DNA from 4 places in the Phosphitispora fastidiosa genome. Region 3 is predicted to be linked to each of the others. Evidence: riboswitches for the same ligand, from Rfam matches in the RefSeq annotation. Region 3 holds a riboswitch; each other region holds the start of a gene.
What was found. Region 3 has a riboswitch for cobalamin ahead of Ga0451573_RS03775 (energy-coupling factor ABC transporter permease). Riboswitches for the same ligand answer to the same signal wherever they lie in the genome.
Positions count from the first base shown of each region.

Region 1 (8,271 bases), on a different contig from region 3:
AGGATATGCCCCATATGAAGGATAAAAATTCTATCAGCATACAGGGGTACCAAATCAACATCATGTGTCGCCATTAAAATTGTAATTCCCTCTTTTTTATTGAGTTTTACCAGTAACTCCATTATTTCCCTGACCCCTGCCGGATCAAGTCCTGCAGTAGGCTCATCAAGAATAATAATATCAGGCTTCATCGCCAGGACTCCCGCTATTGCAGCCCTTTTTTTCTGACCGTAACTCAGGTAGTGCACAGGTTTATTTATCAGATGCGGTATTCCTACCATCTCCAGAGATTCCCTGACCCTTTGACCGACTTCATCGGAAGTCATTTTCAGGTTAATCGGACCAAAAGCCACATCATCCCCGACAGTTGGCGCAAATAGCTGGTCATTAGGGTCTTGAAACACAAAACCTATCCTTTTGTATAATTCTTCTCTGGAAAATTCCCGGAAGGGCCTGCCTTCAATTTTAATTTCACCGAGTTCAGGTTTCAGCAATCCGGTGATAACCTTAAAAAAAGTAGTTTTCCCCGACCCGTTGGGTCCCAGGAGTATGGTAAACTGCCCCCTGGGAATTTCCATCTCCACTCCCTCCAGAGCCTTAGTGCCATCACTGTATGTGTACTGCACCTGGTGTACATCAATAATCATTAATGCTTCCCCCTAAATTGACAGTCAGGCAGTCTTTTTGTATCTCTGTCCGGCGATATCTCCGTTATATCCCCTTATCTGCATGGCTGAAAAGGTATTTTCAGCCCGGTCATAGGCCCGGATAAATACCATTGCCATAAGTGTGCTGGTTGAATTCACAGCCTTCTTCCACCCTGCCGGGTTCCTCCAGTCAGGATAACCCAGCCTCATGGCCTGTGCCTGCCTGATCCGCATCCCTTCATCCCATAAAACAAAGAGATACCGGTAGGTAAGCAGCAGAATCTCAACGATTACCCTTGGAATGCGGAACCATATCAGGGCATATCCCAATTCATGTACAGGGGTAGTCAGGCTCAAACATAACAGGATGGAAACACTGCTGATAATTCTCAGCAAAACCGTAGTCCCCAGAATCAGGCCTTCCCCGTAAATTTTTATTTCCCAGCCCTGTATCTCCAGACTAAAGACCTGACTGCCCTGATGAAATAACGCCATAAAAATGAAAACCACAATTCCCAGGATAACAGGTGGCAGCATCCTGCCCACGATAATTTTAAACGGTACTCTGATAACCAACATCAATGCTGCTGTCAATGCAAATATGAAGAGCGGCAGTTTAAAGCCCGGTAGACCGACAACTGCGGCAAGGGCTAAAACTGACACCAGTACCTTTACTCTGGCATCCATTCTGGTAAAGGTGTTATCTCTCTGGGCAAAAGCATCAACCATCAAGTAAGATTCCTTAACCATCGTTCTTCCCCGCCTTTGTAACAAATATTTTGTGCCACTGGTATCCCACCACTGCTCCGGCGGCAAACCCTCCGACTGCAAATAAAAACAGCCCCAGGTTGCCTTCTATGTTTACCAGTGGTTCCTTTGCGGACACACCGGTTACCTCCTCCATTTTACTATCAACAAGGTCATCTGTCCCCTGCCACTTTTCTCCGGCTGATACTGATAGTGGGAATAACAGGAGAAACATTATTGTCAGGACAGGAATCAAATTCCGCCGTATTTCATCTCTGATTCTCTGCATTTTGGCTTTCCCCCTCACCTGTCTCCTGAAGCACACCCAGTTTTTTGAGAATGTCAGGTCTGACTTTGGCTATGTATGTGACCATGCCTCCGGTAACCACTCCTTCCAGCAGCGCTAAGGGAAGTTGGGTCGGCATAAACAGGCCCAGAAATGTCAGGAAGGCCTTAAGCATTGACTGGTCATTAATTCCCGGCATTCCCAGAGCTAATTGGAATGAAGTGGTTGAATAAACTGCCAGGTCTCCGAAAACACCGGCCAAAAATGCCGCGATTCCCAGAGACAGCCCGGCTTTCCTGCCCAGCCAGAATACTCCGAAGCCGGTCAGGGATCCGACAACCCCCATGGAAAAGACATTGGCGCCAAGTGTGGATAACCCGCCATGGGCAAAAAACAGCGCCTGCAGGAGAAGGGCCACCACTGCCAGGACCATGCTGACAAAAGGACCGACCAGAATAGCAGCCACCGGTGTCCCAGCCGGATGGGATGAAGTGCCGGTAACAGGTACCGGAATTGGCAGCAGCGATATAAAGAACACGGCTGCACTGACCAGTCCCAGCAGTGGCTTATATGCCATTACCCTTTGAGTACGCCAGGTTATGTCATAAACCCCTTTGGCAACAAAGACTGATGCTGCCCCGTACCAGGCGACTGCCCATTTTCCGACCAGAAATCCATCCTGTATATGCATTATTTCATCTCCATTTTTTCATTAAATTGTTAGAACCGGCTTTACCTAACTTAATATACACAAATACATCCGTAAAAATTAAAAATCCCAGTCTGGGTAGACTGGGAAAAGTACTGTTAACTAAAGTACTGTTTCAATGTCCACCTGCCTTTCAATCGAAGGTATAACGGTGTACCTAAGATAGGCAGGTCTCCTGACTCCAGTTCATCGTCCCCCGCGCCTTCCCGGGCATGAGCCCAGTGGCATATATTGCGGGTTTCTCCCTGTTACAGTGGCGGGACCGTGCTGGATTTGCACCAGCTTCCCTTTTCAACCCTGTTACGGGTCACCTATCTGTTAAATTTAATCATATCTAATTTTATCTTATTATAACACCTTCAAATTATTCCTTCAAGGGTTGTTCAAATATTTCGTAAATTACTTTGCATTTCCTTCTTTCTCATGTCTCCTGACAATGCGTATATCTGTCTCTACCAACAACCGGTAGACCTTGCACATTTGTATTATTCTTGAAGTGGTCCTCTCACCGAGGTGTTCCTCCAGCTCAGCCAGATCCAGGTTTGTAGTCATGACGGTTGGCAGCCTGTTATTCATCCGGTAATTGAGAATCGAGTAAATCTTGTTGGCGGTCCAGTCAGTATAATTATGTGCCCCCATATCATCCAGTACCAGGACCTCAACTTTTCTGGCAGTATCCATCAAATCCTGCTCAGTGTACTCATAGGAGCGGTCAAAGGTAGCCCTGATCTGATCCAAGAGGTCAGGAACAACCACAAACAACACCTCTTTACCACAGTCCAGAAGGGCATTGGCTATGGCACAGGCCAGAAATGTTTTGCCGCCGCCCACCGGTCCGGTCAGCAGAATACCGTCGGGAACAATGTTTTCCTTAATATCCCGGGTAAACTTCTGAGCGGCCGCAAAAGCAGCAGCAGCATTATCGTAATAGGTTCTCCCATTAATGGAATCCCGATGGTTTTTAGAATAATACCTTGAACTGAACCGGCTGAAATTGTAGTCCCGCATTTCCTTACTCATCCTGGAATTCCTGAACTTAAGTCTTATGCTCCGGTGCAGCATGCACTTACAAGGCCTGGCCGTTTCACTGTCTATAATAACAATCCCCCTGCCTTGACAGAGGGAACAATTATCCTGGTCTTTTTTCAATGATCTTCCCCCTAATTAGCTGAGGTACAAAAGCCTGAACTTATCTTTCCTCTTATCAGGACTTTCTATTTTTTTGCGGATTGGTTTCTTGGACTGCCGCTGACGGAAATTAGACTCATAGTTCAGGACATCATCAATTGTCTTTAAATTATTTTTCGTCCATTCCAGCAGAATACTGTCTATGTATTTGAAATTATGCTTGCCCAGCAAAATAGCTCGCCTCAGGGCTTCAAAAATCAATTCAGTATGTTCATTATAATCATTGAGCCAAAGGTCCACCTGTTCAATTTCCATTGGTGACAGCATGCGGCCAAATTCCTTTTCAAAACCCTTGCAGACCTTGGCAAATGAACCCGCTCTCTCTCTTCTGACTGCCCCGGTCTTGTGCTTTTGTTCGGCCAAGTTCTTCTTCATCTGCTGGTATGTATGTACCTTTTCACAGGCCCAAAACTCGGATATCTTTTCAAACAGAGGTTCATAGCAGTAAAATGGCATTACTTCATCAGTTTCGTCATCATAAAAGTTTTTAATGCTGATAATACCCTTATCTTTTAAATTTGTAAGGTCAGCCTGAATCTGAGCCCTATCTCCAGACATATAGGATTCCAACACATCAGCTGAGGGAAAATGCTGGTTTGATGCTGTCTGAAGATGCATTAGCTGGATTATCAGCATCATTTCACTGTCAGTAATTCCAATTTTCTGATAGTGTTTTAACAAAAGGTTAGGGACTCCTGTCATTCCTTCCAGTGTCAAATCAGAACCAAATGCTGCAGTTATGTTGCCTTTTCTGTCCCTGGTCTTGCTCATTGGCTTACTCCTCCGTTCGGTCAACTGACCAAAATCCTATAATATTTTCGTTATAAATAAGGTTTTTTGTTCACTGAGATCCACCTGCCTGGGGTAATCCAGGCGGTTATTAGCCTTGTCATAGAATACTTTGACGATTGGCCTTGGCGCCATTGTTTTTTGCACATTTATGACAATACCGATTTCCCCTGTACTCAGCTTAACTATGCTCCCCAGGGGATAGGCAAAAATGCTTCCCGTAAAAGCCTTAACCACTCTGGCATCAAAATAGATATTCCCCGCTCCATAGAGGAATTCCATGGCTTCATGGGGCAGGTACTTTTGTTTGTATGAAATACCTCTGGTAACATCATCATACACATCTGCAACAGCGACAATGCGTGAGAACAGGTCAATATTCTCACCGGCAACTTTGTTAATATACCCGCTGCCATCCCATCTCTCATGATGGTAAAGGGCTACCCGGGCGATACCGACATCAAATTCACTTTCCCGCAGGATTTGGTATCCGTGTTTGGTATGATCTTCAAATATCTTAGCTTCTTCAGGGGTACGGTCTTCTCTTTTGGCAATTATATCCTGGGGAACAGCTTTTTTGCCTATGTCATGGACCATGGCCGCCTTGCCCAGCTGAAGCAGCTTTTCCCTGTTCAGCTTGAAAACATCACCCATAATCAGAGAAAGGACACAGACATTAATGGAATGATCCAGGGTATCATCATCGATTGTTCTCAGGTCAAGGTAAAGATTAGCCACCTTTTCGTCTTTGACAACCTCGTCCAGAATGCCCGTGAGCGAATCATAACGGTCCTTAACACTTCCCAGGCGCTCACCAAAAATATCAGCCGGCAAAAAATGCCCTAATACCTGAAGGGCTTCTGAATGGACACGGTTTATCAGAACATCATCCGGGTCAACACTTATTGTGTTTTCGTCATTTATAAAAACCGTCAGTATCTGCATTTCCTTCAAACGTTCGATTAAGTCCCGGGTAAGTTTTGTCCCTTCAGCAAGAAGTACTCTTCCGTTTGCCGCAAACACCGTGTCTGCGAGAACCATTCCGGGTTCCAAGTTATCTGGAATAAGTTGTTTCATACCGGCCCCCCTTTGAGTCACAACTTTTCAAAAACAAGTTATTTCTGAGGTAGTTCTACAAAAAATACCAAAAATCCTCCTGCATATTAAAGATTCAATTTTGCGAATCTTTGTGGAAAAACTCTATATTTCATCGGCAAGCCTTGATTTTCGCCTTTCATAGACAGAAAATCTTATTCCAATTTTTTTTGCTGACTCCATGGCAGGATAAAGGTTTCTGCCAAGTTCACTTATCCGGTGACAATCAGAACCAATCGTAAATTTGTTGACCCCCTTTGCCACCGCCTTTATTAAAAACTGCTCCGCAGGATAAAACAAGCCCTGGTTGTACCTTGACGCAGAAGTGTTGATTTCAAGACCAGTGCCCTTTTTCACCATCAGCTCCAAAATTTCGTCTATATAACTTTGAAATACCAATGCTGTCTTTTCACCATAAAATGATGTGCCATGCCTCCGGTAGATATCCAGGTGGCCGATTACATCAAACAGCCCTGAGGCAATCGCTCCGGCAAGTGTCCCATAGTAAGCATCGGCAGCCTCCTGAAGGCTCCTGCCCCTGAAGTAGCCAGGGCCCTCTGCGGCTGAGGAAATAGCAATATGGTCCAGGCAGTGTACCGAACCGATAACAAAATCAAAGGGATACTGGGAAAGAACATCATCGATATCTCTTTCCAAGCCATGGTCAAAACCTGCCTCAAGCCCGGCTTTAACAATAAGCCCGTCCTTCAGAAACATCCCCGCACACCTGGCAATATCTTTAAAGTACCGGTCCAGCCAGGTTACCGGATGCATGGGCACAACTGTGCCACAACACCTGACAAACCAGTCAAGGTTTTTCCTAAGAGGGTCAAACTCACAGTGAGTGGTGAAACAGATTTCCCGAAATCCCAATTCCAGTGCCTTGATACAGTATTCCTCCATAGAATATGGCTCGGCATCAATGGAATAATCAGGGTGGATATGATAGTCAATCATCGTCAACCATCGTCAACCTCCTTTTGCAGCCGTTTCCGTTTGAGGTAAGGCCGGTTCTTGGTAATACCTGTCCAGGGCTTCATAAATAAGTTTGGCCACAGTACCCTTAGAGGAAACCAGCATTTCCCGGTCATGTTCATTTGTAATAAACCCTGTTTCAATGAGCACAGCGGGCATTGGATTGCCCTTGATAACCGCAAAGTTCTTCTGTTCTGCCGATCTTTTCTTAGTTCCAAGGGTATTCAGCCGGGCCTGAATTTCGGCGGCCAGATCTGCGGAAACTTCATCAGTATAAAAAACAATAGCCCCTGAAACACGTGAATCCTGATGACTGTTGGTATGAATACTTAACAGCAGATGCCCCCTCTGCTCAGCGGCAAATTCTTTTCTCTTGCGCAGGTTCGCCCACTGTTCAGCATATGTCATGTTTTCTTTAGGTACAATACCCTCACTGCCATTGCGGGTCAGCTTGACTTTAATCCCATTATCCTCTAACTGACTTTTCAGGGCCAGGGCCGTTTCCATGTTCAGGTCTGACTCCCGATACCTGCCGGAAACCGCGCCCGGGTCGGCCCCCCCATGGCCTGGGTCAATAATAACAGTTTTCCCCTGCAGCCCCGGTAAAAATATTTCCTTTTTCCACTGGAATTTGGCATACGAATCCGATGCCTGCAGCAGTCCGGCAAGCAGCATAAAAATAACTGCAAGTATAATAATTCTTTTGGATAATACGATTATCCTGAGTTTCATCAAAGTCTCTCCTTCAGATGCGTATCTCTTGTCAGTCAAATCATTTCGTTACGGTATTGGATAATTCCTTCAGAGAAATCTGTAATTAAACCTCACAATCCTTACAAATACAAGGCGAGCCAACCATTCCGGGAGGTGAAATACGACTCAATTCCAGATTCTCCTCTTCATATGAAAAATTTGGGTATTTACTTTTTTTCTCCACATTTAGGCTCTCGGAAATGACGGTGAAATATGGTGAGGTGTTGTACAAGATTTTCCTTGCAGTGCCGCCGTTATGAGTCTTGCTGCAAAGCACCGGCAACAAGTCAGGGAGTCCCCGCATGTCCGAAGATGGCGAAGGCCGCCGGGAAGTTTTGGCTCGCCAAAACGAGAGGCGGTCATCCAGTGAAAACATCCCAATGAGCCATCAAGTTCGGGGACGCTGCCTTGTTGCCGGTGGGTGGCAGCTTAGACTCATAGGCGGCACTGCGGAAAACCGGTACAATAGCTCACCATATTTCATACCCGGTCATTTCCGGAGCCAACTGTGAGAAAAAAATAAAAAGCAGTCCGGTGAAATACTTAACCGCTGCTTTTCCGGACTGTCTAATGGACTGCCTGCATAATATGGCTTCGGATTATCTCGACATCTTCCCGGCATTTACCTGCTATCCCGGGCTCATTTATGCTGTTCACAACAGCTTTTGATTCTGACAGATAATGCTCCAGAACCTTTCGTACCAGCAAAAACTCCTGCCCGTCGCGACAACTGACCGCAAAATTGCTCCCCGGGACCGGGTTATCAACTGCTATCTGAACAACCTTATCAATCAGCTTCCGTTCTTCCAAAAAAGCGTCAATATTAGCCCAACGCCCGGAATTAATAACTTCATCCGTATGCCGGCGGTAATGCCAAAAGGCGCTTGTAAGAATGTCCAGCAGACGCTCCGAATCGGGGCTGCAGATTACCTTCATATGAACACCTCTCCATATCAGGCCATTTCCCTACTTACTTCGACACAGGCGCATCTTATCCTTCTCATATTGATAGATTGTTTCTAATCATTATAATCCTTTAAAGATAATTCCTGCCACATCTCTGATAGAGTTTACAGAGAAAA
Region 1 covers NZ_JAHHUL010000009.1:25,194-33,464, reverse strand. The annotation lists gene Ga0451573_RS09735 (energy-coupling factor ABC transporter ATP-binding protein) at 1-647, opposite strand, end outside; gene cbiQ (cobalt ECF transporter T component CbiQ) at 672-1,397, opposite strand; gene Ga0451573_RS09725 (hypothetical protein) at 1,390-1,683, opposite strand; gene Ga0451573_RS09720 (energy-coupling factor ABC transporter permease) at 1,664-2,371, opposite strand; cobalamin riboswitch at 2,538-2,719, opposite strand; gene Ga0451573_RS09715 (ATP-binding protein) at 2,789-3,538, opposite strand; gene Ga0451573_RS09710 (DnaD domain protein) at 3,554-4,348, opposite strand; gene Ga0451573_RS09705 (HD-GYP domain-containing protein) at 4,385-5,443, opposite strand; gene Ga0451573_RS09700 (histidinol-phosphatase) at 5,567-6,418, opposite strand; gene Ga0451573_RS09695 (N-acetylmuramoyl-L-alanine amidase family protein) at 6,431-7,168, opposite strand; gene Ga0451573_RS09690 (hypothetical protein) at 7,492-7,701, shown strand; gene Ga0451573_RS09685 (hypothetical protein) at 7,757-8,125, opposite strand; gene Ga0451573_RS09680 (HAD family hydrolase) at 8,216-8,271, opposite strand, start outside.
Region 1: it holds a riboswitch for cobalamin, as region 3 does, so the genes downstream of both, Ga0451573_RS09720 (energy-coupling factor ABC transporter permease) here and Ga0451573_RS03775 (energy-coupling factor ABC transporter permease) in region 3, are expected to answer to the same signal.

Region 2 (8,271 bases), on a different contig from region 3:
CATCAGCTGTCCGGTATGAGAGCAGTATTAACGCCGCGAGCAGGATTAACTGCATTATTACGGCAATTGTACTAAAAGGACTGTATCTTGTCAGGGGAGCCATAAATGCGGCCTTACCCCAGCCGACTATAGGGAGATAATTAATAAATGGGGCATTTAATCCCCGGAGCAGTCCGGCGGCGGTTCCCCCGGATTGAATCACAATGATTGCTATATAGAGCAGGGCGGCAGCTGCCAACCCCAGAATTCCCTTTTGCAGTCCGGACTGTAATTTATACTTGCTGCCGATAAGAAAAATTAAAAAATTCAGTGGCGCCATCAATAAAATAGGTGTAATGTAACCCAGGTAAAATAAATGAACGTAATGCAGGTTTAGCCTGGTTCCCTGCAGTATGGTCGGTGTCAGGGCGAAAATAACTATCCCATACAGGAAAAACTGCTGCAGGGTTTGCTTAAGCATACTGTAGAGCAGAATCTTTTTTGGCGGCACAGGTGCGGGAAACAGGAAGTGAACATCACCCATTGAGAAAAAGGTGGCTGACTCCACTGTGCCACGGTAGGTATTATATAAAAGCAGGACTGTCATCAAGACCGTAAAGACGGCTCCAGTTACCTGGGGTCCCAGGGAAACCTGGGTTTCTGTGGGGCCATGCTTTATTCTTATCATAGTGGAAAAAACCAAAGAACCTATCCATAACAATCCCAACAGGTATGGTATGAGACGCTTGGGATTGTTTTTTATTTCTTTGATATGATTTTTTACTGTCCAAAGGTCTTTTTTTATCAGGAGACTGTAGTCATTCATCCCCGGTCACTCCCAAAAACAACTCTTCGAGAGAGTAATTTGCACCGTCCGCTAATTGAGAGCGCAAAGCATCAATATCCCCGTCAGCGATAATCTTGCCGTTTTTCATTACAAGTACCCGGTGACAGAGATTTTCAATACTGTCCAACAGGTGTGTGCTGACAAAAACGGTTTTCCCCTGTTCACTCAACTCCCGGAAAAGCAGTTTTGTTTCATCCCTTTGGAAAGCTCTTTGGCCAGCTTATCCTGTTTATCGAGCAGATCATATCTGGCAAAGAGTTTGGTCACTTTTTCGGCCCAGTCAGGGACATTATAGGCATAGGCAATAAACTGCAGGTGTTCCCGGACTGTCAGCATTTCATAGAGTTCCGGTGTTTCCGGCACATAAGAAAACCTTTTTTTAGCCTCCGTAGAGGTATTTACATGGCCGGCAATGGTAATTTCACCGCTATCCTTGCGCAGAAGTCCCGCTATGGTTTTCAGAGTAGTGCTTTTCCCAGCGCCGTTAGGCCCCAGCAGACCCACAATGGTGCCTGGGTCAAGGGTAAAACTGATATCATCTACCGCTGTGGTGTTTTTAAATTTCTTAGTCACATGGATAACTTTTAGCATTGGGTTCATTACATCCTTTTCAATAACAGTCCGGTGAATAAACGCTGCATAATAAGGCTTCTGCCATTTAATATGGCTTTCGAAATAGCCGTTGTCATTAATATTCTATCTAAAGTAGTTTTTTCCCTTTGAATTATACTATTTACATTGCCGGAAAAAGGCGGATGAAAGTGATGAACTTTTGTTTTTATTGCAAAAAATACGTTGACACAACCAGATGATATTTATAAAATAGAGACAAAGACAGTTAAATATCCAAGTGTTCCAGGTGCCCGCAAGGGAGAATAGGGAACCGGGTGCAAATCCCGGACGGACCCGCCACTGTGAAGGTTAGCCGCTGCCATACCACCCTTTAAAGGGGGAAGGGGCAGGAGAGGTGTTGACCCTGAGTCAGGAGACCTGCCCGGAACATACTAAGCCGTGTCTCGAGAGTAAGGCCGGCCTGGGTTGAGGGATGATGGAAAAATCCGCGCCAGTAGTTTATGGCGTGGTTTTTTGTTTATAATCAGCATTTTCCCTGCCAGGTCTGCCGGACACGGTTCAGGCCTGGATGAAGGTAAAGTCCGCGCTCATTTGATGGCGTGGATTTTTTCTGTTTTTAAGCATGGTGCAGGGGGGTGTGTTGTGTCCAAACTTGTTGACGTTTCTATTAAAAGCCTGGTTTTTGCAGGGCAGGATGTGCCGGCGCTCTCTGATATAGAGCTGGTGGTCACCCATGGGGAGTTTGTGGTAATTTCCGGGCCGGTGGCTTCCGGGAAAACAGCGCTGTGCCACTGCCTGACCGGGGCGGTACCTCATTTCTTCCCGGCACATATGGCAGGCAAGGTTACAGTTGCCGGGATCAACCTTGCTGAGGCTGTCCTGCCCGAAATGGCCGGAACAGTCGGTTATATGATGCAGGACCCGCAGAACCAGTTGTTCAGCACAACTATTGCTGAAGATGTTGCCTTTGGCCCTGGAAATATGGCCCTGGACAGAGCAGAGGTGAGCAGGCGGATTGACGAAGCGCTCGATTTCGTTGGATTAAGCGGGTTTGAGGACCGTTCCCCGGAGACGCTGTCCGGCGGAGAAGCACAAAGGGCGGTACTTGCCGGAGTGCTGGCAATGAAGCCAAAAGTGCTGGTTCTTGACCAACCGGCAGCCGAGATGGACCCGCCGGGAAGGAGGGATATTTATAAGAGGCTGGGCAGGCTGAGCCGCAGCGGTGACTGTGGTATTATTCTGGTCACAGACCATCCGGAAGAACTAAGTGAATACGGGACTCGTTTTATACTTATGCATGACGGGTGTATAGTTCAGGATTCGGCAAGGCCGGCACCGGTTATGTCTGGTGCTGCTGCGGGTTTTTCCCCAGGGTTGTTACAGGTCAGCGGTCCCGGGGAAACGGCAGCCTCTCTCGAAAACTGCAGTTATTCCTATGAGGGTTCTCTGCAAGGCTGCAGAGATGTCAGTCTTGAGATCAGGATAGGGGAAGTGGCCGCATTGGTCGGGCTAAACGGTTCGGGAAAGACTACCCTGGCGAAACACTTTAACGGCTTGGTTTCCCCACAGCAGGGTGTAGTAAGGGTGCTGGGCCGGGAGTTGAATAAAAACAGTATCTGGGATATTCGCCGGGAAGTGGGTTTTCTCTTCCAAAATCCCGACTACCAGATATTTGCCAACTCTGTTGAGGAAGAAGCTGCTTTTGCTCTGAAGATAAGGAAAATTCCCCGCGATGAGGTTATGCAAAGAGTGAACCGTGTCCTCAGGTTTACCGGACTTTTTGAGTACCGCAGCCGGCATCCCCAAAGGCTGAGCAGCGGTCAGAGGCAGCTCTTGGCTCTGGCCTCTATCCTGGCTGCTGAACCCAAAATCATTATTGCCGATGAACCCACTTCAGGACTTAACCGTGAAACAGCCGAGCTTATTATGCAGTTGTTGTCACAGGTGGCGGCAGAGGGGGGGGCTGTCCTTCTGGTGACTCATGACCTGGGCCTGGCAGCTCAATATGCCCACCGGATAGTGGGGATGTTCAAACACCAAATTTGTATCGATATCCCTACTGCCCAATTGAGTTCTCACCTGGAGGAGTTCCGCAGTATTGGGCTGGACTTTGGAACGGGGAGTAGTTTTGCAGCCGGGCGTATTTTGCGAACCGAGAGTAATCCCGGGGACGTTTTGGAGGGAGGGGCAGCCATTGGCGCTGTTTGAAGGATATAAAAACAGGGGTACATGGATTGACCGGCTTGACCCCAGGACTAAGCTCTCCTGGCTGACCCTGATTGTAATTCTGGCGGTGTTGAATTCCAATTACGGAGTTCTGGCTCTTTTGCCTGTAGTCGTTTTGCTCACTTCACTGGCGGCAGGGATATCCCTGCGGACCTTTTATCATCCCTTTGTGGTTCTGGGTCTGGCAGCGCTGCAGCTACTGGTTATCCAACTGCTTTTCTGCAGGGAAGGTTACCCAATATTGGTTTTAGGTCCCCTGGAAATATACAGCGGCGCTGTCCCGCTTGCTTTAACCGCAGTGCTGCGCCTCGCTGCAATTGTACTGGCGGGGATGCAGTTTTTACATTGGACTTCCCCGTCCGACCTGGTGCTGTTTCTGGTTAAGGTCGGTGTTCCCTACCGTTTTGCCATGCTGGCAGGATTGGCGATGAGGTTTTTGCCCCTGATGGAACACGAATTGGCATCAATCCTGGAGAGCCAGTCTGCCAGGGGGGTGCCAATGAAAAATCCCTTCCAAAAAATTACTGCCCTGCTGCCGGTGACCATGCCATTTCTTTTCCGGTCCTTCAGGAGAGCAGGGGAAACCGCTCTGGCCATGGAACTGCGCGGCTTTGGGCGACACCGGGAGAGGACCTTTCTTGACGAACTGAGAATCACGCGGGGGGAAACCCTTGCAATTCTTCTGATGGCTGCAGCCGGTTTACTGATAATTTACCATAATAACATTTAGGAGGTTGTCGTAATGAAAACAAATTCACAGGAAGTTAATGTATCTATGTTGGCCAAGTCTTTTTGGAGGACTGATACCAGGGCTCTTGTTGGAGCCGTGGTTTTGGGTGTGGCATTTGTGTTGGTCCAGCAGATTGCCCACCACATTGATGCCGTGGTATGGCCGCCGCTGGTTATCATTGGCGGGATTACCTGGGCTACCTTTACCGGACTGATTACCCTGGTATTCCGCCAGCCGGCAGGAATCATTATGGGAGAAATCCAGGCATTGATCGCAGTGGCTTCTGGGCTTTCCCCACTGGCCGTGTTTTTTATTCCTGCCAACGGGCTGGGTTCCCTGGCTTATTCCCTGGCAGCCCAAAAGTTGTCCATGGAAAAATGGAGCCATCATTTTATCGCCCAGTGCCTGGCCAATATTTCCGGGAATATATGTGTTGGAGCCGGGTTGTATGTTATCCTGAAGCTTCCCCTGACAGCAGTTTTGGTTTCTTCCGCTGTTACTGCAGCGGTTGGAATCATTGGAGCAACAATACTGACAAAAATGATTTACGATTCCCTGAAGAGGGCCGGATTGATATAACCGGCAGGCTTCCGGAAATGACCGTGGGTGCATATGGTGAGGCATTGTAGCGGTTTTCCGCACTGCCGCCTATGAGTCTAAACTGCAATCCCCCGGCAGCAAGACTCATAACGGCATCAGTGCAAGGAAAATCTCATACAACACCTCACCATATGCCACGGTCATTTCCGAGAAAGATTTATTTGTTAAATAAGGAGGCGGATTATGAACCAGGATTGGCGTGATCTGATTGAAAAACTTGAAGCAAAGGGTGAAGTTGTGCGGATTCCCGGTCATGTTTCCCGGGAATATGAGATTAGTACCCTGATGATGGATCTGCAAAAGAAGCACCGTTATCCGATGGTGATTTTTGAAAATGTTGCTGACAGTAGTTTCCCCGTAGTTACCAATGCCCTGGCTCCCCGCAGCCGTCTGGCGCTGGCTATGGGAGTGGCCGAAAAAGACCTGGCTGCGGAATATGGCCGCAGGATTCAGCTGCGGCCGGGTGTCAAGCGGATCGACAAGGCTCCTTTTCAGGCTAATCTCCTGGAGGGGGATCAGGTTGACCTGACCCAGCTTCCCATTCTGACCCATTTCCCTATTGATGCCGGACCGTATATCACTTCCGGTCTTTGTGTGGCCCGTGATCCGGAGACAGGGGCTGAAACCCTGGGGTTTCACCGCATGCAGCTTAAGGGGCGCAATAAACTGGGCATCAGTTTTCACTCCCGGCAGCGGCTTTGGGAGTATTTCCGCCGTTCCGAAGAGAGGGGCCAAAACCTGGAAGCAGCCGTAGTCATCGGGGTGCATCCTAATATTGCGCTAGGCTCAATGGCCCTGATACCATACCATGAAGGCAAGTACAGCGCCATTGGCGGCTTATTTGAAGCTCCTTTGGAAGTGGCCGGATGCCGGTCGGTAAACCTGGATGTCCCTGCCTGGGCAGAAATTGTGCTTGAGGGTGAAATCCTGGCCGGGGTTAGGGAGCAGGAAGGGCCTTTTGCCGAGTTCACCAATTATGCCTGCTACCGCAGTACGGAAAACGTATTCCGGGTCAAGACGATCCAATACCGGGAAAGAGCTATGTTCCATGACATCACTCCCGGAATGAGTGCAGAACACATCACTATTGTGGCTGTTCAGAGGGAAGGAGATGTCCTGAATGCCCTCAACCGAACCCTGCCAAATATTAAGGCTGTTCATGCCCCCTTTTCTTCCTGCGGCCTTTTTCACTGCTACATATCCATGAAAAAAATTGCCGAGGGTCAGCCCCAGCAGGCTATCTTTGCGGCTTTGGGTGTAGACCATAATATCAAAATGGTGGTGGTTGTCGATGAGGATGTAGATGTCTTTGATGAGCGGGAAGTCCTCTGGGCCATGGCTACCCGCCTGCAGGCAGACAGGGGGGTAACAATTGTTCCCCAGCACCTGGGGATGGGCTGCACCCTGGACCCGTCAACTGATGAACTGAGCCGGACGGCCAAAATGGGGATTGATGCTACCAAGCCGATGAGCGGCTATGTGCCTACAATTGAAATTGATGAAAACGTACGCAGCCGGGTCCGGAGGTTCTGGCCTGACCTGGGGCTGGCAAATGAATGACGGAGGACCGGCAAATGAATGACGGAGGACCGGCAGATGAATGATGGAGGACCGGCAGATGAAAGACAGATTGGGGGGAAAACCATGTTTCGGGTAGCCATTGACACTGGAGGGACATTTACAGATATTGCGGCTGTGAGCGAATCCGGACAGATGATGATGCTTAAGAGTCCAACTGACAGGGAGAACCCGGCGCAAGGGATAATTCTAGCCCTGGCGGAAATGGCAGGCTGTTGGGGACTGGACCTGACCGCTTTTCTGGAACAAACCGATCAGATTATTCACGGGACCACCCTTGCCCTGAATGCACTGCTGGAAGGACGCGGTTCCCGGACTGCCCTGCTGACCACTGAAGGTTTCCGGGATGCCCTGGAGATAAGGCGGTCACGCAGGGACAACCAGTGGGATTTGCGGGCTCCGGGACCCAGGCTCCTGGTGCCGCGTCGTTTGCGCCTGGGTATCAGGGAACGGGTGGACTACCGGGGGGAGGTTGTTATTCCCCTCGACCGGAAACGACTGCAGGATACGGCTGCCCTCCTTCAGGCAGAGGGCGTGGAGGCAGCAGCGGTTTGTTTCTTGTTTTCTTTTCAGAACCCGGCCCATGAGGAGGCTGCTGCGGCAGTACTCCGGGAGTTTCTGCCGGGGGTTTTTATTACCACTTCAGCTAAGGTGTCACCCCGGATCAGGGAGTATGAACGTACTTCCACGGTGGTCCTCAATGCTTATCTGACCCCCGTTGTGGCCGCCTATTTGAATATACTTGAAGAAAAACTGGCTGCTTACGGCTGGTACAGGCCTATTTATCTGATGCTTAACAGCGGCGGACTGACTGATGCCGGGACGGTAAAGAACTTTGCCGTAAAAACCCTTTTGTCAGGTCCGGCAGGGGGAGCACAGGGAGGACAGGGCTTGGCACAGGCCCTGCAAAAGCCTGATCTGGTGGTCGCTGATATGGGAGGAACAAGTTTTGATGTGACCCTGGTAGTGAACGGTAAGTGCAGGCAGGTGCCGGAAGCTGAGCTGGCCGGTCATCCGGTTACGTTACCAATGACTGATATCAGGTCCATCGGGGCCGGAGGAGGCAGTGTGGCTGCAGTTGATGAAAGCGGCCGGCTCATGGTGGGGCCGCGTTCGGCCGGCTCAGTACCCGGACCGGCCTGTTACGGGCGCGGGGGAACAGAACCGACTGTTACGGATGCCGCCCTGCTGCTGGGTTTGCTTAATCCGGAAAGTTTCCTGGGCGGCAGGCTTAGGCTGGATTATGACAGGGCTTTCGCTGCTGTCAGGGACATGGTGGCTGCTCCCCTGGGGCTGGACACAGCTAAGGCTGCCCTTGCCATATATCGCATTGCTGCAGCCAGAATGGCTGATGCCATCCGGCTGGTTACAGTCCAGCAGGGGCTTGACCCCCGGCAGTTCGCCCTGGTGGCTGCCGGCGGCGCTTTTCCGCTGTTTGCCGGTCTGATTGCCAATGAACTGGAGATGAGAGAAGCTATTATTCCCCTGCAGGGTCCTGTTTTCTGCGCTTGGGGCATGCTGGGGGCGGCCCGCCGGTTGGATATGTCCAGAACCTGCCTGGTATCATCAGAGGCTTTTGACTGCGGAAATCTGAATACTCTGGTTGGGGATATGCTGGCACAGGGGAATGCAGACCTGGACAGGTATGGGATTCCCATTTCGGAACGGGAAACGGAACTGACCCTGGAAATGAAATATCTGGACCAACATCACGAGATTAGTATCAATCCAGGGGAAT
Region 2 covers NZ_JAHHUL010000003.1:242,094-250,364, forward strand. The annotation lists gene Ga0451573_RS05110 (putative ABC exporter domain-containing protein) at 1-805, opposite strand, end outside; gene Ga0451573_RS05115 (ATP-binding cassette domain-containing protein) at 798-995, opposite strand; gene Ga0451573_RS05120 (ABC transporter ATP-binding protein) at 992-1,417, opposite strand; cobalamin riboswitch at 1,667-1,838, shown strand; gene Ga0451573_RS05125 (ABC transporter ATP-binding protein) at 2,042-3,607, shown strand; gene Ga0451573_RS05130 (energy-coupling factor transporter transmembrane component T family protein) at 3,594-4,355, shown strand; gene Ga0451573_RS05135 (hypothetical protein) at 4,368-4,934, shown strand; gene Ga0451573_RS05140 (UbiD family decarboxylase) at 5,139-6,515, shown strand; gene Ga0451573_RS05145 (hydantoinase/oxoprolinase family protein) at 6,552-8,271, shown strand, end outside.
Region 2: it holds a riboswitch for cobalamin, as region 3 does, so the genes downstream of both, Ga0451573_RS05125 (ABC transporter ATP-binding protein) here and Ga0451573_RS03775 (energy-coupling factor ABC transporter permease) in region 3, are expected to answer to the same signal.

Region 3 (3,980 bases):
CTCCTCAACACCGTCTTTTAAGATATACGCATTTGCCTCACACACCTGTACCCACCTCCAAAATCTTCTTAACTTCATGCACCGCAGCCTCAACCAAGTGCGGCAGCGGTTCTTCCCTAATCCTGACTATTTTCACACTGCTTCGGGTCAATGGAAGTAATATTTTCTGCGCACTGCTCCCGACTACAGCTTCAGCCATAGGTGCCGTAAATTCGCCAAGCATGGAATTTGGCATGATGATATTGATTGTACCCATTATCAGGTCCGCTTTTGGGGAGTTGTAAACAACCGCCGCTTCACCGCTGGCCCCTTCATTGGCCCCGGCCTTTATCATCTGGGCAGCAGCCAGGGCATTTGTCCCCAGGGCAATTATCTCTGTATCCTCAGGAAGGTCTTTTCTGAGCCTTTCGACAATAACCCTTCCGATTCCTCCCCCCTGTCCGTCGATTACCGCAATTTTCACTGACGGCCACCTACACGGCGGGATTTCCTGATATATATTTTTCCGACCCCATACATCACAGCAAAAGTAATTAGGGTACCGGCCACACCTGCAAGGCTGCCGGCAGTAGTCTCATTTTTCACTCCGGGCATAACATAATCAGGCATGGGGGATTTAACCACTTGTTTTCCTTCACTAAGGTGAAGGAACCCTTTATCTTCAGCTACCCGTTCCAGACCATCAGGACTTGTGGAAGCAAAGGGAGAGAGAAAAGCCGCAATAGCCAGGGACACTAAGAGAGCTAAAAAAACACCTTTTTTCATATATATCACCTCACGCCTTCTGTTTTTGAAAAACCAGCTCGGATTTAACCTGGGTAAGATAGGCCACCACAACTGATGTTATCAGACCTTCACCTACACCGATCAGCACATGCCAACCCAGCATGGCAGGGAGAGCAATATTTAGGGTAACATAGCCGGAAAACACAATCAGAAGGGTCCCAACCACCGATGCCGCAATTGTTGAACACCAGCCAGCCAAAAAAGTTGCTCCCAGCACTCTGATCCGATCAGTTGATTTCCCTGCAAAAAGCCGATACACCCACCAGCCTACCCAGGGCGCCACAATTCCCATCAGCAGAATATTTCCTCCCAGCGCTGTTAAGCCACCGTCCAGGAAAACCAGGCACTGGATTATCAGGACTGTTGTCATTATCAGGACAGCGCTCCACGGTCCCAGCAGTATTGCTGCCAAGGCCGCTCCCAAAAGGTGTCCCGAAGTCCCGCCGGCGATTGGAAAATTTACCATCTGGGCTGCAAAGATAAATGCAGCCATAACACTCATTTTGGGTATCTGCCGGTCATCAAAAACCTTTTTAGTCCTGGCCACAGCCACACCTACCAAAGGAGCGCTTACTGCCAGAGATGCAGCTATCATTTTTGTATCAAGGAAACCATCAGGAATATGCATGTAAGTCACCTCCACAAAATTAAAAAACCACAAACACGGGATTGCTTCAGCAAACCTCCCGACCTTCGTGGCCTGATTGATAACTTATTATGTTTAAAATAAAACGCTGATATCTTATAATGTTTCTTTTGAACATCTTAAAATAATCATTTTAACATCTTACCATTAAACACAGTAACATGCATTCTGCATGCACGGACGACTTCTGCCGCCGGTAACTATATTATACTAAATTTATGTTTCTATAGCAATATGTATAATTCCTGCCGCATTCAGAAATTACCTCAAAAAAAAGTGGTAGAATACAGCTATTCTACCGGATTAGAGAATGGGTTTAACAATAACCTTCCTTAAGGAAGGAGATTGACTTAGCATTTTACCTGCACTAAAATTAAAATCCCCGCCACAGCGAGGATCGGTACTTTTTTGGTATAGTTTTAACATACCGTACCTTTCCTCGAAGGTCTCAGTGTCGTAATACAGGCAGGTCTCCTGACTCGTGAATTATCGTGGCTTGTACCTTCCCCGTTCCCGAAAAAACGAGTGGCATTTCACAAGACACTAATCACTTACAGTGGCGGGACCGCTCAGGACTTGCACCTGATTCCCTATTATCCCTGGTGGGCACCTGTATCAGCTATTGAATTTTTCACTTGTTAATTTTATCACATTCGATATACTCTGTCTACAGGATTTTATTAGGTTATGAAAATAGTCTGATTCCGCCTTATCAGCTAACCCCACCCATTTGGGCTACCAAATCTGCCACTTTTTCCTCACTTGCCAGAGAAAATGTGGCCATTTTTATAAATAAATCCCGGACAAAATCGTGGTGGACTTCCATGGCCATTGTTGTATAACAGGCAGCCGCATATGCGGAGTCTTTTTTATAATCATAAAGCATGTCCAGGTCTGTAAGTTCCCCCTGCCCAACCTCATACCTGTCTGTCATCTCATTTCTCCTTTCCGTTTACCCATAATTATTTTATACCAGCTTTGCCAGGCACTGTTTCAGGTCTTTTAATCCCGAGTGTAAAGCGTTTTCCTGCCCCTGAAAATACTTCTTTACTTTTATGTTATGTGCCTTTTCCTGGTACAGCTTTACCTTTCTGATTTCGAGTTCAACAGTCACAATTGCCTTACTGAGATAACCTTCATCCATGATGTTTTTCTTCATGTCCCTGTCAAGTAACAGACTCATTCGTTTCCCACCTTTTCGAATTTGGTTCCCCTACCCTAGCTACAGTTAGTATACTTAAAAATTCATTTGAATATCCGGAAAAAAGAGGTTAACCGTCTGCTCCGGCGTGGACGAGGTTTGAGGCAGATTCCCAACAATCACCTTCTCACTCCTCCCCCCATATAATAATATACTATTTACTCAATAATTAGGAAAACAGGGGGTTTTTTTATGCAATATTTTTACGGTGATAAGACTCCACTAAGGATACTAGATGAAATAGAGTTTTGGAAGCATCAGGAAAGTGAGCATACTGTAGTAATCCGCCAAATTGTCGAAAACCTGGAAAGTAATTTTGTGGAACAATTAAAAGATTGGGAACTAGCCCTTGCTCAAGCGGAAGGAGTTGCAGTCCGTTACACTGAAGCAGTTATCAGATCGAAGGGAATATTCAGCCCTGTTTTGTTGGAAAATATTAAACAGTTTACAATGTATGCAATCAATCAAAGCTTAAACTTTGTGGCTTTTTTAAATCAACTTACCGCGGAAAGCGAAGCAGTAAGGAATAACGAAATAGCGGTAGTAGTAATCAATCATATCCGTCGCGAATCTGAATATTTAATCGGAATCATTACGGCAACTTTGTAATTTTATATTTTCACTAATAATTTCTACATAACTATTGTCTTTAAACAAGCTTGGTAAAGTTATTAAAATCTCATTTTCCTTATCTATTGTATCATATTTGAGTTTTTCTACTCCTGAGGCATTGGTAATTACAGTATACCGCCCTATAGATAATATCTTATTCGTATCAGTCTTTATCATATACCCACTGTCTACAGCGGAATTACCTTGTCCATTTTTTTGCATATTTTCCATTTCAACCTTAAACTCTTCATATAACTTTTTATTTTCAGCAAGATATTTTTCATTTAAACTGTTTTCGAGGGCTTTATTTTCTAAACCATGTATTGAAGGCACTTTTATATCTGCATTGAATCGATCCTCGTTTACAGTATATTCTCTAAAAGTCAGCACCCTTACAATCCCACCTATGACCGGCACTTTTGTTAGTGCTGCTGCAAAGACTGGGCTGCTATTGACCCCTGCTGTAAGCAAGACAACGAAAATAGCTGCTGAAGCTACTGCTACACCAGTTTTTTTAATAAAATCCAATCCTTGTGGAATGGGGATCCGTAAGTACTCCTTTTTGAGTTGATTCAATCTTCTATATTGCATACTAAACCTCCAACGACTGGTATGCCATAGTTTACGGAAACCGGTGCTTTCGGCAGCGTTACAGCAAAAGGTATTCCGCCGGTCATGGTTGATCACATCTATAAATCACAAAAATATTTACTGATTAGGACGATTAAAATTGAA
Region 3 covers NZ_JAHHUL010000002.1:305,221-309,200, forward strand. The annotation lists gene Ga0451573_RS03760 (CooT family nickel-binding protein) at 1-45, opposite strand, end outside; gene Ga0451573_RS03765 (DUF3842 family protein) at 38-463, opposite strand; gene Ga0451573_RS03770 (PDGLE domain-containing protein) at 460-765, opposite strand; gene Ga0451573_RS03775 (energy-coupling factor ABC transporter permease) at 776-1,414, opposite strand; cobalamin riboswitch at 1,880-2,061, opposite strand; gene Ga0451573_RS03780 (spore coat protein) at 2,145-2,366, opposite strand; gene Ga0451573_RS03785 (hypothetical protein) at 2,400-2,615, opposite strand; gene Ga0451573_RS03790 (DUF2935 domain-containing protein) at 2,826-3,242, shown strand; gene Ga0451573_RS03795 (DUF4179 domain-containing protein) at 3,213-3,836, opposite strand.

Region 4 (8,271 bases), on a different contig from region 3:
GATATTAACAGCATTAGGGTTTCTACCAGGCCTGATGCGATATCGGAAGACATTTTGCTCCTGCTGTCAGGATACGGTGTTTCTACTGTTGAACTGGGAGTCCAGTCTATGGATGATGAAGTTCTCTGGAAGTCAGGCAGAGGGCATACCAGCAGAGATGTGCTGAGGGCCGCAGCCTTACTCAGGTCATGGGGTTTCAGCCTGGGCCTGCAGATGATGATCGGGCTTCCCGGGGCTGCAGAGGCAGCGGACCTGTTTACCGCGTCTGAACTGACAGCGCTGGCGCCGGATATGGTGAGGATTTATCCATGCCTGGTTTTAAAGGGGACACATCTTGAGGAACTGTATTGCAAAGGCGATTACCTTCCCCTGGAACTGTGGCAGGCTGTGCAGCGCTGCAAAAAAATCCTGGTTATGTTTGAAAAGGAAGGAATTAATGTAATCAGAATAGGGCTGCAGCCAAGTGAACAGATTAACCTCACGGGAGATGTGATAGCCGGGCCTTACCATCCCGCCTTTAGGGAGCTTGTTGAGAGTGCGGCGGCAAGGGATATGCTGGAACATCTCCTGGTGGAAGTGGCCGGTATTTCCCATGCCCGGGAAATAGTAGTTGAAGTTCCGGACCAGGATATTTCTGTGGTCAGGGGACATTCAGCAGGTAATGTAAAGTATTTGGCCCAAAAGATTGGTCTCAAGCGCCTGATTACCAAACCAAGCAGTGTTCTTGCCAGGGGCAGTATCAAGGTTGTTGGTATTGACGGACAACAGGCCTGTTACCAGATGCACAGGACAGAACTTTAGTAAGGGCTATCGACTGGTGACCAGCTAAAATGGCTAGTCAGCAGTCGGCAGCCCATATTTATTTACAATGAGGCAGATGTGTTCCGGAAGGCATGAGACGCCTGCGGGTACATCTGCCTTTTGTCTTTCCGCAGGTAAGAGCTACAGGTGGAGAGGGTTTTCCAAACTAATGTCGAATCATGAAAACATTGGTTTTTATGTTACTATACTGAGGAGGATTTTCATGAACAGGAACTTTTGCAGGCCGCTCAGCAAAGCTGTCTCAGTTATTGCAGTTATCACCCTGCTATGTCTTTCGGGACCCAATTTCGTTTCAGCACAGGAAAACAGCAACGCCGGTTCCTTAGAGTATCTGGACAGTATGATGGACTTCATTCAGGACAACTACCGGGATGATGTTTCTGACAGGCAGCTATTGGAGGGCGCGCTTAAAGGAATGTTTGCCGGACTTGACGACTATTCTGTCTTCTTTACTCCGGACGAAGCCAGTGATTTTATTTCAGACATGCAGGGTGAGTATTTTGGTATCGGGGTTATGATTTCAAAGGCTGGGGATTATGTGCTGGTCACCAAGGTGTTTCCCGCATCACCGGCTGAAGCTGCGGGAATTGTTCCTGGAGACCGGATTGTCGCTGTAGATGGGGAAAATATTATCGGTACTGCTATATATAATGCTTCAGCATTAATCAAGGGGGAGGCCGGGACTACGGTTGCTCTGGAGATTATCAGAGGCGGACAGCAGGGCGTGATAAAAGTTGAGGCCGTCAGAGGACCTGTCAGGGTCAACCCGGTTTCTTATGAAATAAATAATGAGATAGGTTACATAAAAATAGATGTCTTTAATGCAAACACCGCGGAATTTCTTGCTCCGGTCATGGAAGATATGGAGGACAGGAATATCAGCAAAATTATTCTTGACCTGAGGGGTAACCCCGGTGGAGAGGTGAATGAGGTAGTTGCAGCAGGCAGGTACTTTATCCCCAAAGGGCTGATTACCAGACTTGACTTCAAGTCTGAGGAGGCGGAAGACAGAGAATATTATTCTGATCTGGAAAAAGTCAGGTATGAACTGGTGGTACTGATAAACGGTATGAGCGCGAGCGCCAGTGAAATTCTGGCCGGAGCGGTTCAGGATACCGGAGCAGGGGTTTTGGTGGGAACCAGGACCTTTGGCAAATCGCGGGTTCAGAATGTAATTCCGCTCTTGACACCCGAGGCATCCGAAAAGTATCAGAAGCGGCTTGGAGTAAGGCTTGTGGACGGTTTTGAGCTGATTTCCCGGTATCAGGTTACTCCTGCCGATGATGAGATAATTGGGTGGGTGAAACTGACTACGGGAGAGTACTTTACCCCGGCAGGCAGGACTATCGACGGGGTCGGGCTGACACCGGATGTTGTTGTAGAGGACCCTGTATTGCTAAACGGAATCAGTGTTTACAATGTCAGCCGGCTTACCGTAAAATCCAAACCGACTCTGCATACCGAGAGTGTCGATGTCTTTAATGCAGAAAAAATACTGCAGATGCTTGATTACGATCTTGACGAACCTGATATGAAGTATGATGTGAAAACCGTAAGGGCAGTCGCCACATTCCAAAAGGATATGGGACTCTATTCCTACGGGGTGCTGGATTTTACCACCCAGAGCGCACTGAACAGAGAACTGGAACGACTCATTAAGGAGACAGACAAACAGTATGCCAAGGCGGTAGAGTTGTTGGACAGCTAGACCTAAACTTCGGTTAACATAAGCACTCTATTGATTAGACATGGAAGACACTCATTTCCTCAATCATATTATTGGCCCATGATTTCATAAACCCCATTTTTATCAGTTCATGGCAGTGGTAAATACTCTTTTTTAGTGATTCCCGGTCAAGCTTGTGGTTTTCGTAATGAACCTGGGCCAGGTTAGCATGTATCCAGGCGGTGTCTTCGTCATTTCCGGAAATCGACAGGGCATGGTCGAGCAGCCGCCGGGCAAAGTCAAGTTTGTTATCCGGAATTGCATTTGCCGCCGACGCCCAGAGCAGTTGGGCCCCGTTTTGGACAAGAAAACAGCTGTCACACCCGGGACTGCATACAGTCTTGTCCGGCGGACAGACGAGATACCTGGAATACTGTGCCAGATCCTCTTTGTCCGCAACAGAAAGGGAAAAGTAAAACTCTGTAAGCCCGTAGGATTTGATTGTCTGCATTAAATTTGGCAAATTAACCTGCTCCTTGATAAGGTATTTGCCGTTAGTGTTACCAATAATATACAAAATATGTGTTTGGCACTTGTCTTGTACGGACGAAATATAGCTATGATTGAAATTTTGTTTAGAAAAGATTAGGCAAGATATAATAATAAAGGGTGTTTTTGGAAGGGTAATTAATTTTTATGAAGAATATTATTTGAAAGATTATTGTTGGAGGGGTCTTATGAAAATTGAAGGACTACGGTTAAAGAATTTTAAGATTTTTAAAGACCTAAGACTCGTTAATTTACCGGATATGGTTGTTTTTTTAGGAGCGAACGGCTCCGGAAAATCAACTTTGTTCGATGCTTTTGGTTTTTTGCATGATTCCTTGATAGACAATGTAAGAGCAGCCTTAACAAAACGAGGCGGATTTAAGGAAGTTGTATCACGAGACCAGCAAGGACCAATCGAATTTGAAATTAAATTTAGGCCAGAACCGGGGGAACCATTAGTTACATATGAGCTCCATATTGGTTTAGACTGCTCTGGTCTGCCAGTAGTATCAAGAGAAGTATTAAAATATCGTCGTGGACAACAAGGTGCACCATGGCACTTTCTGGATTTTTCAAATGGCTCAGGGACAGCTATCGTAAATGAAAGCGAATATGGTAGATTAGGGGTAAAGGAAGAGCGTGAAGAACAAAAACTTGATTCGCCAGACATTCTTGCTATTAAAGGACTAGGGCAATTTCAAAAGTTTAAGCAAGTAGCTGCTTTCAGGAGATTAATTGAAGGGTGGCATGTTTCCGATTTTCATGTTCAAGCGGCTCGTGCTAGTGCTGATGCGGGTTACGCAGAACACCTTTCGCCTACAGGAGAGAACTTGCCACTAGTAGCGCAGTTTATGTATCAACATTATCCGGAAAAATTTAAGCAAATTTTACGCAAAATGGAATACAGAGTCCCAGGTATAAAGTCTGTAGAAGCAGTGGAAACTCCCGATGGACGAATAGTACTCAGGTTTCAAGATGGTTCTTTTAAAGACCCGTTTGTTGCGAGATATGTTTCTGATGGGACTATAAAAATGTTTGCTTACTTGTTATTATTGAATGACCCCAAGCCACACCCATTGTTATGTATTGAGGAACCTGAAAATCAACTGCATCCCGAACTTTTATTTGAACTTGCAGAAGAGTTTAGAGCTTACACACGAGCGGGAGGACAAGTGTTTATCTCTACGCATTCGCCTGATTTTGTTAACGGAGTTGAATTAAACGAATTATTTTGGTTAACAAAAAGTGATGGTTACAGTGAAGTTAAACGTGCATCCGACGATGAACTGCTCAGAAATTTAGTAGTTGAAGGTGATTTGCCAGGGGCATTATGGAAGCAAGGCTTCTTCGAGGGAGCTGGACCGCAATGAAGCATATAGTATTTTTATTGGAAGAGATTTCAATGAAAGCAGTTTTAGACGAAATACTTCCATCCATATTACCAGACGGATGTACCTTTCATACTATTAAACATGAAGGTAAAACAGACATGGAGAAATCAATTCCTCGTAAATTGCGTGCTTATAGAATTCCCGAAGTACAGTTTGTAGTGCTTCGTGACCAGGACAATAGTGATTGCAAACAGGTTAAACAAAGGCTATTGCAACTGTGCTTTGAAGGCGGACGAACTGATGCGTTAGTTCGTGTGGTCTGTCACGAGTTGGAATCATGGTTTTTAGGTGACCTTTCAGCAGTTGAAAAAGCTTTCAATTACAAAGGAATTGCTAGAAAACAAGAGAAAGCTCAATTTCGAAACCCAGATAAACTTGCTAACCCGTGCGAAGTACTGCAAAAAATGGTGCCCGAATATCAAAAATATAGTGGTTCGAAAAAAATTGCTAAATTCATGAAGATTGATACAAATTGTTCTTTGAGTTTTAACGCTTTTATCGAAGGGATTCGCAAGATTGTCGCAGCAAGCTAAATTCTTACTGCCCGGATGTTTCGTACTGTGGCATTTGGTGAGGTGTTGTACAAGATTTCCCCCGTGGCAGCGAGGAAAATCGGGTACAACACCTCATTATCTTACATGCCGATATCTTTAAAGGTCCCCACTTCATGAAGCATTTTTATTGATGCATCCAGCACCGACATGGCCAGGGCCGCCCCAGTGCCTTCCCCTAGTCTCATTTTCATATCCAGGATTGGCCTTAATCCCACGCATTCAAGCATGGTCCGGTGGGCCTGTTCTGCGGAACAGTGTGATGGAATCATAAAGCTCACCGAATTGGGAGCCAGTCTGGCGGCAATGAGAGCACCGGCGCTGGAGATAAAACCATCAACCACAACCGGAACCCTGCTTGCTGATGCTGCCAGTATGGTTCCGGCTATGCCGCCAATTTCCAGGCCGCCCACTTTTGCCAGGACATCAACAGGATCGTTCTTATCCGGACGGTTTAACTCAATGGCCTTCTGAATTACTACTGCTTTATTGGAAAGAGATTGGTCGTCAACACCGGTTCCCCGTCCGGTAACCTCTTCAGGGGTGAAACCGCCCAAAACCGAAAGGATGGCGCTGCTGGGGGTGGTATTACCAATTCCCATGTCCCCGGTACCCAGAACCCGGGCACCCTTGCTGATTTCATTATTGGCTATCTCAATTCCGGTTTCAATTGCCTTGACGGCTTCTTCCCGGGACATTGCCGGGCCCTTGAGCATATTATCGGTCCCGAATTTTATCTTCCGGTTGATGACCCCCGGGTGGTCAATTGGGGCAGCCACTCCGATATCAACGGGGACAATCTCTGCCCCGGCATGCCTGCCAAGTACGCAGACACTGGCAATTCCATCAGCAAAGGTTGGCATCATAGCAATAGTTACCATTGGGGGGAATGCGCTAACCCCTTCCTGGACCACACCATGGTCAGCTCCCATGACTATGATTACTTTTTTTCCTGTTTTGGGCATAGGGTCACTGTAGATGCCGCTAAGCTGAAGGACCATTTCCTCGAGTACGCCTAGGCTCCCGGGGGGCTTGATCAGATTGTTCAGCCTCTCCTGGGTCTGTTCCATGCTGGCACGGTCTAAATCCCCAATTTGCTGCAGGGTCTTTTCAAGTAAACTCATTTTTGTTTCCTCCTTGATTTTTAATAAATTTTTTTATTTAATTTTTTTTGTATATTCAAGGCTTTATACCTTGGATTCTTTATATGGTGAGATGTTGTACAAGATTTTCCTGGCACTGCCTTGTTGCCGGGGGGAGTGGCAGCTTAGACTCATAGGCGGCAGTGCGGAAAATCGATGCAATAGCTCACCATTCCCGCTCATTTCCAAGAGCTTACCTGCCGGAGAAAAACAAAAAGTTCACAGCTTATAAAGCTGTGAACTTTGCCATCATTCACCAATACCTGCATCATTCCACGAGATGCAGCAATATGACGGCTATGGCAGGTCTCCTGGCTTGTGATCATCACATGCTTTTCACCTTCCCCGAAAAACTCGAGTGGTCTGTTGAAGGCATGCTAACACTTACAGTGGCGGGACCGCTTGGGATTTTCACCCAATTCCCTATTCTCCTCATTAGAGGCACCAATAACCTTTGGGATATTTTTTTGTTTGAAAGTATATTATTATTATAAAAGAGTTGCCTGAAATTATCAATAAATAATTTTTAATATGTAATTAGAATTAAAATTGAGTTCTTCATAAACCCATCCTTTCTTTAACTTCTTTATTTATTGTAACATTAAAAGCCGGAAATTTCCCGGCTTTTGTAATTGTTATTAACGAATATCACAAAAACTGCGGCTCTGCATACCCTGATTAAAAAGGGTGAATTGTTGTGACCACCGTTTACTGTAATGAAGAGTGGTGCCGCTGGAATCGCTCCGGGAAGTGGTGTATCGCTAAAAAGGTGTGCATCAAAAGCCAAAATGGTCAACTGGTCTGTGAAACCAAAGAAATGTTTTTTGAAGAAAGGGACTGAGAAGGAAAGTGCCCTTTTTTTGTTGAATTCATTAAAACAGGAAAGCTTTAATTGATAAGTGTCATTAAGGCTGGTTTTTTCAAAATGTAAGGAGGAACCCTTTTGTACCTGAAGAGAATTGAGGTTCAGGGCTTCAAATCCCTGGCTGATAAAATAGAACTCCAGTTTACCCCGGGCATTACCGCTGTTGTTGGACCTAATGGGAGCGGCAAGAGTAATATTGCCGATGCTGTCAGGTGGGTGTTGGGTGAGCAGAGCGCCAAGACCCTCCGGGGCGCCAAGATGGAAGACGTAATTTTCTCCGGCAGTGACAGGAGAAAATCCGTAGGGATGGCTGAGGTATCTCTTACCCTTGATAACAGTACCGCCATATTTGCGCTGGATTATTCTGAAATAACGGTCACTCGGAGGGTTTATCGTTCCGGAGAAAGTGAATTTCTGATCAACAAATCTCCCTGCAGACTGAGGGATATCCATGAACTCTTCATGGACACCGGAATCGGCAGGGAAGGGTATTCCATTATTGGACAGGGCAAGATTGATGAAGTCCTCAGTACCAGGTCTGAAGACCGTCGAAATATTATTGAAGAGGCCGCCGGAATAGTAAAGTACAGGAGCCGTAAACAGCAGGCGGTCAAAAAACTTAATGACACAGAACAGAACCTGGTCCGTATCAGTGACATTATATCCGAACTGGGCATCCAGGTTGGCCCCCTTGAGGAGCAGTCCCAAAAAGCCGGGGAATACCTTGAGTACCGGAATGAGCTGGTTGAACTTGAGATTAACCTTTTGATTAATCAGATTGAGGACCAGAAACTGAAACTTGATGGGATTAATAATCAGGATGATGAATTGAGACAAAAGTTAATTGGCTTGGAGACCGGGTTAAGAAACCGCGAGTCAGAGATCGAAGAACATAAGCTTCATAACAGTAAACTTGATGAAGAAATTGCCGCCCTGCAGAAAGGTATCTATGATACCGGCAGCCTGATAGAAAAAAAGGAAGCCGAAATTACGGTGGCCCGCCAGAGACTACAGGATATCGGGAACCGGAAAGAGGGTCTCATCAGTGAAATAGAGGAACTGAAATGCAAAGAAGAGGCTGAGCGCAGCAGGCATGCCGGTGATGCCCGGTCTCTTGGGGAACTCAGGGGCAGGCTGGCTGATACAGGAAAAAAGCTGCAGCAGGCTGAGGATAAATTATTGCTGCTGGAACAGGAACTAGTGGAAGCACAGCAGAAAATCGAAGAAAAGAAGTCGGATATGATAGATTTGTTAAACGAGACTGCCGGAGTTAGGAATGCAATTA
Region 4 covers NZ_JAHHUL010000001.1:370,933-379,203, reverse strand. The annotation lists gene Ga0451573_RS01880 (elongator complex protein 3) at 1-801, shown strand, start outside; gene Ga0451573_RS01875 (S41 family peptidase) at 1,025-2,530, shown strand; gene Ga0451573_RS01870 (hypothetical protein) at 2,565-3,011, opposite strand; gene Ga0451573_RS01865 (AAA family ATPase) at 3,226-4,407, shown strand; gene Ga0451573_RS01860 (DUF4276 family protein) at 4,404-4,961, shown strand; gene cobT (nicotinate-nucleotide--dimethylbenzimidazole phosphoribosyltransferase) at 5,063-6,103, opposite strand; cobalamin riboswitch at 6,406-6,586, opposite strand; gene smc (chromosome segregation protein SMC) at 7,065-8,271, shown strand, end outside.
Region 4: it holds a riboswitch for cobalamin, as region 3 does, so the genes downstream of both, cobT (nicotinate-nucleotide--dimethylbenzimidazole phosphoribosyltransferase) here and Ga0451573_RS03775 (energy-coupling factor ABC transporter permease) in region 3, are expected to answer to the same signal.